Regions from separate parts of the Micromonospora sp. WMMD1128 genome, predicted to be linked through region 1. Evidence: riboswitches for the same ligand, from Rfam matches in the RefSeq annotation. Region 1 holds a riboswitch; each other region holds the start of a gene.
The links. Region 1 has a riboswitch for cobalamin ahead of O7602_RS08980 (acyl-CoA thioesterase). Riboswitches for the same ligand answer to the same signal wherever they lie in the genome.
Positions count from the first base shown of each region.

Region 2: it holds a riboswitch for cobalamin, as region 1 does, so the genes downstream of both, O7602_RS11735 (ribonucleoside-diphosphate reductase subunit alpha) here and O7602_RS08980 (acyl-CoA thioesterase) in region 1, are expected to answer to the same signal.
Region 3: it holds a riboswitch for cobalamin, as region 1 does, so the genes downstream of both, O7602_RS30495 (hypothetical protein) here and O7602_RS08980 (acyl-CoA thioesterase) in region 1, are expected to answer to the same signal.

Region 1 covers NZ_CP114902.1:1,892,882-1,896,151, forward strand. The annotation lists one part of gene O7602_RS08975 (IS5 family transposase) at 1-123, opposite strand, end outside; one part of gene O7602_RS08975 (IS5 family transposase) at 123-459, opposite strand; cobalamin riboswitch at 1,496-1,709, shown strand; gene O7602_RS08980 (acyl-CoA thioesterase) at 1,835-2,347, shown strand; gene O7602_RS08985 (LysE family translocator) at 2,351-2,974, shown strand.
Region 2 covers NZ_CP114902.1:2,570,284-2,573,553, forward strand. The annotation lists gene O7602_RS11735 (ribonucleoside-diphosphate reductase subunit alpha) at 1-2,036, opposite strand, end outside; cobalamin riboswitch at 2,159-2,370, opposite strand; gene O7602_RS11740 (PepSY domain-containing protein) at 2,495-3,270, opposite strand, start outside.
Region 3 covers NZ_CP114902.1:6,719,594-6,722,863, reverse strand. The annotation lists gene O7602_RS30510 (phosphatase PAP2 family protein) at 1-129, shown strand, start outside; gene O7602_RS30505 (VTT domain-containing protein) at 166-852, shown strand; gene O7602_RS30500 (DUF2470 domain-containing protein) at 907-1,638, opposite strand; cobalamin riboswitch at 1,765-1,903, shown strand; gene O7602_RS30495 (hypothetical protein) at 2,002-2,547, shown strand; gene O7602_RS30490 (cell wall anchor protein) at 2,682-3,270, shown strand, end outside.

The DNA.
Region 1 (3,270 bases):
GGGTGGAGTCGTGTCTGTTCCCGCCGGTCAGCGTGACCGCGAGGGGGATGCCGCCGGCGTCGGTGATGACGTGGTGTTTCGAGCCCGGTTTGCGGCGGTCGACCGGGCTCGGACCGGTTTTGGGCCGCCCTTGAGCGCCCGGATGTGGGAGCCGTCGATCACCGCCCTCGACAGGTCCAACTGCCCCGCGCCATGCAGGCGGGCCAGCAGCAGCTCGTGCAGCCGCTGCCACACCCCGGCCTGGTTCCAGTCCCGCAGCCTGCGCCAGCAGGTCATCCCGCAGCCGAACCCCAACTCCTGAGGTAGGTACTCCCACGGAATCGCGGTGTAGAGCACGAACAAGATCCCGCACAACACTTTCCGGTCATCGAGGGGCTTACGCCCCGGATACCGGCTGCGGCGTGGTGGGCGGGGTGGCAGCAGCGGCGCGATCTCGGCCCACAACTCATCCGAGACGATCCACGGCGGCTGCTCACCCCTCCTCACGTTCAGACGAAACGACCCTCACGTCCGATCGGTTACGCCCAACATCATTAAGTTAGGACCTCTTAGTACACCTATGAAGAGTTGCGGTGTAGGTCGGCGCGACCGCCTCAATTCGTCGTGTGATCTAGCCGACACGCGAAGCGAAGTTGAACTTAGGTTGGTTGCACCGTATGCTATGAGCATGTGCACCCGGATTGGTGCACAAATGAAACTCGTGGGGGTTCAAGTCCCCCCTCGGACACATCATTACCACATATCGATCAAAATCCGCGCAGGTTGACCTGCGCGGATTTTTCTGTGGGTTGGTGTGCAGTGTTCCTGGTCGCAGATGATGGTGATCTTCTTTCTGCGCAGGAGCGTGACCAGGTCGTGTGGAGCTTGGATGCCGCTGGCGAGGCGAGGATGGTCGGCGAGTCTCGCGATGATGTGGTCTTCTCTGAGGTAGAGGATCTTGCGCCGGTGACGGGCGGCGGCCCAGCCCCGCGACACCGAGATCAGCGGCGGCGTCCCGCACGGCCCCGGGCCCGCCACCGCTGTCGAGCAACTCGTCGACCAGCAGCGGGAACCGGCCCGCGGTGAGGCGCTGCGGCACCCAGGCCACCTCCCGCCTGCGTCGAGCCCACTCCGCGCCGCGCCGCAAACCGGTGTACACCGACACCGCCGCCGGCCAGGGGATGCAGGCCGCGCGCCGCGTGCAGCAGGGTCGTCTCGCCGGAGCCGTTGGGCCTGTCAACGCCACGTGCTCACCCGGACCGACGACCAGATCGACCGCGTCCACCGTGGTCCTGCGGCCGTACCGGCAGGTGACGGCCCGGAATGTCACCGCGGCGGCGCTCACTCGACCGGCCTCGGCGCGCGGTGTCCAGTGGGTGGCCCGCAGATCCTTCGCGCACCCATCCGGCCGTCGCGTGTCCGAGTCGCGGGACACCTCGACGGCACCGATCAGGACGCGACGAGACCGGCGTCACCCGCCCCGACCTGCCACACCGGCCGCGTTCGGACGACTGGCTACGATGGCGGCAGCGCTGGTTCATCCGGTCGGCGACGGCCGGGTGTCGTAAGAGGGAACCCGGTGGAAGTCCGGGACTGCCCCGCAGCGGTGAGTGGGAACGACCGCCGTCAACGAAGCACTGGGCCACCGGCCTGGGAAGCGACGGCCAGTAGGTGACCGAGACCGGTCATGCCCGCGAGTCCGAAGACCTGCCCGCGCCGCGCGCACCACCGGTGCGCGCTGCCGTCGACCTCGCGGGTGGGCCGGGCGGGTGACCCGTCGTACGCGACCCGTCGGCGTGTCCTCGACGCGCGCCCTCCGGTCGGCGGTCCGCTGCATCGAGGACGGACCCGCACAGTGCCCGACACCATCACGCTCGCCGGCCGACCACCGTCGGCGTCGCACCTGACCCTGTCGCAGATCATGGACCAGCACCACACCAACCTGATGGGTACGGTGCACGGCGGCCGGATCCTCAACCTGATCGACTCGGTCGCCGGGGTGGTCGCCGCGCGCCACTCCGACGGCCCGGCGGTCACCGCTGCCATCGACGAGACCGCCTTCCTGCGCGCGGTCCGGGTGGGCGACGTGGTCCACGTCGACGCCCGGATCACCTGGGCCGGCCGCAGCTCGATGGAGGTGGCGGTGAAGGTCAGCGCGGACCGGTGGGACCGGGCGGTGCCGCCGGTCGACGTGGCGACGGCGCATCTGGTGATGGTGGCCGTGGACGATCACGGCGATCCCCGTCCGGTACCGCCGCTGCTGCCGGAGACCGACGGGGACCGGCGGCGTTACCGGGAGGCGCAGATCCGGCGGGAGCACCGGCTGGCGCTGCGGCGGGCGTTGCTCGACGGCGCCGGGGAGGGCTGAGCGATGCTCGGACTGTCCGTGGCGACCCTCGCCGGCTACCTCGCCGCGATCGTCGTCCTCATGGTCACGCCCGGTCCGGACATGATGTTCGTGCTGGCCAACGCCACCCGCTACGGCGCCCGGTCGGGCGTCGTCGCCGCGCTGGGCGTCGCCGCGGGGGAGGCCGTGCACGTGGCGGCGGTGGTCGGGGGACTGGCCACCGTGATCAGCGCGTCGCCGACGTTGTTCACGGCGATCCGATGGGCCGGCGCCGCGTACCTGATCGTGTTGGGTGTCCGGGCCTCGCGCCACCGCGATCCGGTGGCCGTCACCGGTCCGGACCGTGGCGCGTCGCCCGGTCGGGCGTTTCTGCGCGGCCTGGTGACGAACCTGCTCAACCCCAAGATGATCCTGTTCAGCGTGGCGTTCCTGCCCCAGTTCGTCGACCCCGGCACCGGCGACGTCACGGCGCAGCTCGTCCTGCTCGGCGCCGTGTTCGTCGCCGTGCAGCTCGCCGTGGACGTCACCCTCGGCGCGGGCGCCGGCCGGCTCGCCCGCCGGTTGGCCGACCGGCGGTGGTCGCGGCGGATCAACCGGCTCTGTGCGGTCGCGTTCATCGCACTCGGCGTCCGGCTGGCCGTTGGCTGACATGCCGTCACCTGGTGGGGCGGCGCTCACGCCGACTACCTGAGCGTCGTTCGCACCGGTGCCGGCCGGCGCAAGCAATCGTGGCGCGGGTCAGGGCGGCGTTCGGGTCGGCGCCGAGGATCAGCGGTGACGGCGCGACGTCGCCGCGGACGAGGAGGTCGCCGATGGCGGCGATCATGGCGCCGTTGTCGGTACAGAGTCGGGGTGCGGGCACGCGCCGGCGGCGTGACAGCGGTGTCCGGCGAGGGCACGCACGCGGCTGTTGGCGGCGACGCCGCCGACGAGTAGCAGGGTGT
Region 2 (3,270 bases), 680 kb from region 1:
AACTCGTCGATGCCCTGCACCGAGCCCTCCGCCCGCTTGATCCGGTCCCGGATCTCCGGCGTCCAGAGCCCGCGTGCCTTCAGCTCCCGCACCAGATATGTGTTGACCTGGAGGAACTCGCCGGACATGGTCTCGCGTTTGAACAGGTTGGACACCTGCGGCTCGATGCACTCGTAGCAGCCGGCGATCGAGGCGATGGTGGCGGTCGGCGCGATCGCCACCAGCAGCGAGTTACGCAGCCCGTGCGCGGCGATCCGCTCGCGCAGCGCCGTCCAGCGGGCGGTCCGCGCCCGCTCCGCGCCCCACAGGTCCGGGTGCAGGTCGCCCTTCGCGGCCCGGGTCCGGTCGTACGCCGGGTGCGGGCCGAACCGCTCGGCCAGCCCGGCGGACGTCTCCAACGCGGTCAGGAAGATCTCCTCCTGCACCCGGGTGGACAGCTCCCGCGCCCGCGCCGAGTCGAACGGCAGGCGCAGCGTGAAGAACGCGTCCTGAAGACCCATCAGCCCCAGCCCTACCGGCCGCCAGCGCGGGTTCGACGCCGCCGCCTGCGCGGCCGGGTAGTAGTTGATGTCGATCACCCGGTCGAGGAAGACCACCGCCGTGCGCACCGTGGCCCGCAGCTTCTCCCAGTCGACGCCGTCGGCGGTGACGTGCGCGCCGAGGTTGACCGAGCCGAGGTTGCACACCGCCGTCTCGGCGTCGTCGTTGACCTCCAGGATCTCGGTGCACAGGTTGGACAGGTGGATCACGTTCCCCGGCTCGCCGGTCTGGTTGGACAGCCGGTTCGCCGCGTCCTTGAACGTCATCCAGCCGTTGCCGGTCTGCGCGAGCGTGCGCATCATCCGCCCGTACAGGTCCCGGGCCTTCACCGTGCGGACCGCCTTCTTCTCCGCCGCCCGGTACGCGGCGTCGAACGCCTCCCCGTACAGGTCGGGCAGCTCCGGGGCGTCGGACGGGTCGATCAGCGACCAGTCTTCGTCGGCCTCGACCCGGCGCATGAACTCGTCCGGGATCCAGTTGGCCAGGTTGAGGTTGTGCGTCCGCCGGGACTCCTCGCCGGTGTTGTCCCGCAGCTCCAGGAACTCCTCCACGTCCGGGTGCCACGGTTCCAGGTAGACGCAGGCCGCGCCCTTGCGCCGGCCGCCCTGGTTGACCGCCGCGACCCCGGCGTCGAGCGTCTTCAGGAACGGCACGATGCCGTTGGAGCGCCCGTTGGTGCCCCGGATCAACGCGCCCCGGCCGCGTACCCGCGACCAGGAGATGCCGATGCCGCCGGAGAACTTCGACAGCTTCGCCACCTGGTGGTAGCGCTCGTAGATCGAGTCCAGCTCGTCGCGCGGCGAGTCGACCAGGAAGCACGACGACATCTGGGTGTGCCGGGTGCCGGAGTTGAACAGCGTGGGGGAGCTGGGCAGGTAGGCCAGCGCGGACATCAGCCGGTAGAAGCCGACCGCCTCGGCCGGCGTGTGCGACAGCCCGCACGCCACCCGCAGCAGCCAGTACTGCGGTGTCTCCACCACCAGCCGCGACTCCGGGTGCCGCAGCAGGTAGCGGTCCGCCACCGTGCGCAGTCCGAAGTATTCGAAGCGCAGGTCGCCGGCGGGGTCCACGGCGTCGTCCAGCTCGCCGGCGTGGCGGGCCACGAACGCGGCGGTGTCGTCACCGACCAGCCCGAGGGCGTGCCCGTACGCGATCGACTGGCTGAAGGTCGCCACCTGCTGCCCGCGGACCTCCTCGTGCACGTACGCGGCAAGCAGCCGGGCCGCCAGTTTCGAGTACTGTGGCTCCTCGCCGATCAGCTCGGCCGCGGTCTGGATCGACAACCGGTCCAGCTCGGCGGTGCTCGCCCCGTCGTACAGCCCGCTTATCGTCCTGGTGGCGACCCGCAACGGGTCCACCTGGTCCAGGTCGGCGACCCAGCGTTCGACCGCCCGCACGATCCGGTTGACGTCGACCGGCTCGGTGTCGCCGTCCCGCTTGCGGACCCGCATCGCCGACCGGCGCTGCTCCGGAGGGCTCTCCCGCACGACCGTCATGACCTCTCCTCGCTGTCACTGGCGATGGCCTCGGACGGCGGGAGAACGCCAACGGGCGCGGCACGACGGCCGGCCCGGCTGCTGGCGTCGGTCGTCCCGCGCGACCTTCGACCGCCGCGCGCGGTGGCGCGCGGCGCGCTGGCAGGTCTTCGGACTCGCGGGCCGGACCGGGTTCGGTCGCCTACTGGCCGTCGCTTCCCAGGCCGGTGGCCCAGTGCTGATGACGGCGGTCGTTCCCACTTACCGCTGCGGGGCAGTCCCGGACTCGCACCGGGTTCCCTCTTGCCTCGACCACCCCCGAAGGCGCGGCCGAACCAGCTGCGGCACCACCATATATGGCGATGAAGGCCCGCACGCAACACCACATGTCGCCCCCCGGCGTGTCAACCCGAAGGAAGGGGCCCCGCTTAACGCATTCGGTGGAGGCGGGGCCCCCGCTTAACACCCCGGCGCGCGCGTCAGCTGCCGGCCGGGGCGGGCGAGACCGGGACCGCCGGGCGGCGGCGACGTTGGCGCAACCCGACCACGGCGTCGATGATGAGGAAGCCGAGCAGCGGGCCACCGAACCACGGCAGCGCCCAGCCGAGCGCCACCACGACCGGCACGCCGACAAGCAGCGCCCACCAGCGCAGCCCGCGTACCGCCCCGCGGGCCGGCGGCGCGCCAAGCGGCGCGCGGCGGTCGGCGCGGGTGGGTCGGCGCTGCCACCACATCCGGTAGCCCCAGACGACGACGCAGAGCAGGCCGAGCGCGAGCGCGGCGAGCAGGATCTGGTTCACCGGCCCGAACAGCCGGCCCATGTGCGCCTGGATGCCGAGCTTGCTGAGCTTCGCCAGCACCGGCCAGTCGGCGAAGTCACTGCGCGCGGTCACCGTCCCGGTGGCCGGGTCGACCGCGACCCGGTCGTACCCGACCGGCCACCTGTCGTCGGTCTGGGCGACCGTCCACGCCGCGCCGGCCTCGCCGGGCGGGGTGATCGCGACCGGGCCGGACAGGCCGGCGGCGCGGGCGCCGCCGAGCACCCGGTCGTACGTCGCCGGGTCCGTCGCCGTCGCGGTGGCCGCCCCGCCGTGCTGGTGCTCGCCACCGCCGGTGGCCGGCGGCGCGCCGGCGAGCGCGGTGGAGATCTCCGGGGTACGGGCCCGCAGCGCGTCCAGCCCGGCGCCGAAGTTCGCCCCGGCGTAGCGGGACCAGGTCAGGCCGGTGGCGGAGAGGAAAAGCAGGCCGACGGCGA
Region 3 (3,270 bases), 2.0 Mb from region 1:
ACCGGCGTGCACTACCCCGGGGACATCCTCGCCGGCGCACTCATCGCCGCCGGAGCGGTCGCCACCATCGGCGTCGTCGGCCGCGCCTACGACCGCCGTACCGGCCGCCGCCTCGGCACCACCGCCTGAGCACCACCCCCCGCCCCTCGTTCCGGAGGTCATGCCATGTCCACGCCTCAGGCGACACTCGCCGTGGGCCCCAGCCTGATCGACCCGGAATGGCTGATCTCCACCTTCGGGCTGATCGGGATCCTCGCGATCGTCTTCGCCGAGTCCGGGTTGCTCATCGGATTGTTCCTCCCCGGCGACTCGCTGCTGTTCACCGCCGGACTCCTCGTCGCCGACGGCCGCTACCTGCACCAACCGCTCTGGCTCGTCTGCCTGCTCGCCGCCGTCGCCGCCGTCATCGGCGACCAGGCCGGCTACCTGTTCGGCAAGCGCGTCGGCCCGAGCCTGTTCCGTCGCCCCAACTCCCGCCTGTTCAAGCAGGAGAACGTGCGCCGGGCCGACGCCTTCTTCGCCCGCTACGGCGCCCGCTCGATCGTGCTGGCCCGCTTCGTGCCGATCGTGCGGACCTTCACCCCCGTCATCGCCGGGGTGAGCCGGATGCACTACCGCGCCTTCGTCACCTACAGCGTCCTCGGCGGGGTCCTGTGGGGAACCGGCGTGACCGTGCTCGGCTACTTCCTCGGGCAGATCAGCTTCGTCGCATCGCACATCGAGCTCATCCTCATCGCCATCGTGCTCATCTCCGTCCTGCCCATCGGCATCCAACTCCTGCGGTCCCGCCATCGGTCGGCAACCGCCTCCGTCGACGCGACGGCCGCTCCGGACGCATCCGGCGCCGACTGAACGACGCACCGCGGTCGCCGCCGGCACCTCCGGCCGGCGATCAACCGGTGGGGGTCAGGCGACGGCCCGGGCGCAGACCATCGGGTGCAGCAGCCGGGACAGTTCGGTGACGCCGGCGACGGGCCGCTCGAAGCCGAGCCGGATCCGCCGGGTCGCGCCGGGCCGGCCGTACGCGACGAGCAGCCCGTACCTGTCGATGCGGACCACCCGGGGCGATTCGCCGCCGGACAGCTTCAGCCGCTGGCGCAGGTGGCCGGCGACCTGCTCGGCGTGGTGGTCGGCGAGGTCGGCCAGCAACTCCGCCTCGACCGCGTGCAGCGGGTCGGGCTCGGCTTCCGCGTACGCCGCCGGGTCGATCCGGCGGACACCGCCGGCGTGTTCCCATCGGACCTCGGCCACCTCGAACCGGTACAGGCGGAACCGGCGGCCCACGTCGAGCAGGTCCCCGGTCGGCTGGGTGGCGGCGAAGTCCACGGCGGCCCGGCGCGCCTCGTCCCCGTCCAGCCGCTTCGCCCAGCCGGAGATCCAGGCCCGGCCGAGGGAGGGAGCGCCGGCGGCGGGCGGCAGGTCGAGCACGTCGAGGACGGTGGCGACGTCGGCACCCCCGTCCGGCGGCGACAGCGCCGCGGCGAGATCACTGACGATCGGCACCAGCAGCAGCACCCGGCCGTCCGGGTCGGTGGCGTGCCGGACCTGGTGCGGCCCGGCGTGTCGGGCCAGGTGGACAAGGGCGGGCAGCCAGCCCGCGACGAGGGTACGCACGATTTCCGCCGGGCTGGGGCGCATGGTCCCGACCTCCTCAAGAAAGGTTAGCCTTACCTAACTGGTAGGCTAGACCATCGGACCGGAGTCGTCGACGTCAACCACCCCGAGCAGGGACGATTGACATGGGTAATCCGGTGCGGACAGACTGTGGCCACAACTGAACACACCGCGCGTCCGTGCGGGGGAAGTCCGGTCGAAGTCCGGCGCTGGCCCGCAACGGTAGGCCGTCGAGGTGGCAGACACCCGGCGGTGAGCCCGAATACCCGGCGTACGCGCGCATCCGCTCCCCACCCGTCGTGGCCCACGGGTCGGAGTCCCGGTCGACCCCGCGCACCGCCGGGCGACCGGGTTTCTGACGACCGCCGGGCCGGAAAGGCGCTACCGATGGTCGTTCGCCTGAGCCGGCAATCCCCGCTCGCCCTGTTCCGCGGCACACTTGCCGCCCTCGCCCTCCGCCCGTCCACCGTCCGGGCCCGGCTCGCCGGTCTGCTGACCGCCGCGCTGGCCGCCGTCGCCCTGATCGCCGTCGAGCCCGCGCCGCAGGCCGCGCACGCGGCGGCCTGCACCGGCACCTCCGGCGTCACAGTCGTCGTCGACTACGCCGCCCTCGGCGGCGGCGTCCAGGTGGGCTGTGCGCTCGGCGACCCGGCCACCGGGCTGGCCGCGTTGCAGGGCGCCGGGTTCACCGTCACCGGCACCCAACGCTGGGGGCTGGCGTTCGTCTGCCGCATCAACGGCAAGCCGACCGCCGCGACGGACCCGTGCGTCAACACCCCGCCGGCCACCGCGTACTGGTCGTACTGGCATGCGTCGCCCGGCGGCGCCTGGTCCTACAGCTCCTCCGGGGCAGCCGGCTACAACCCCGCCCCGGGCAGCGTCGAGGGCTGGGCGTTCGGTTCCGGCGCGGCGCCCGGCATCACCGCTCCCTGATCCACACCGGCGCGGTGACCGGCAGCGCACCGGGTGCCGGTCACCGCCCCGGCGTCGGAAGGCGGCCGGGCGCTCGTCCCGGGTGCTCTCCGGAGTTCTCCCCGACCGCTCTGCGAAAGGCGTCCCTCATGCCCATGTCCCGGCCCCGGCGACTCGGCACCGGCCTCGCCGCCACCGTCGCGGCGGCACTCGCCGCGCTCACCACGCCCATGACCGTGCTGGCCGCTCCCGCCGCGGCCGACGCCGCCGCCGCGCGGGACGCCGCGACCTGGCTCGGTGGCGAGTTCACCGACGGGATTCTGCCCGGACCGTTCGGCGGCCCGGACTGGGGCCTGACCATCGACGGGGTCGTCGCGTTGTCCGCCACCGGCGTCGACACGCCGACCCGCCAGGCCGCCACGGCGCAGGTCGCGGCGCACGTGCGCGCCTACAACAGCTACGACGAGTGGGGCATCGAGGGCTTCACCGACGGCGGGGCCACCGCGAAGCTGCTCTACGCCGCCTCCGCCGCCGGCGCCGACCCCACCGACTTCGGCGGGTACGACCTGCGGGCCGAGACCCTGTCGCTGGTCTCCCCGACGGGCACCGGTGACCAGCGGGGCCGGATCACCAGCCGGGTCACCGCCGACAGCGGCCCGGACGCCAGCAACACCTTCGACCAGTCCTTCGCCGTGCTGGGCCTGGCCCGCAGCGGTGACGTCCCGCAGGACACCGTCGACTTCC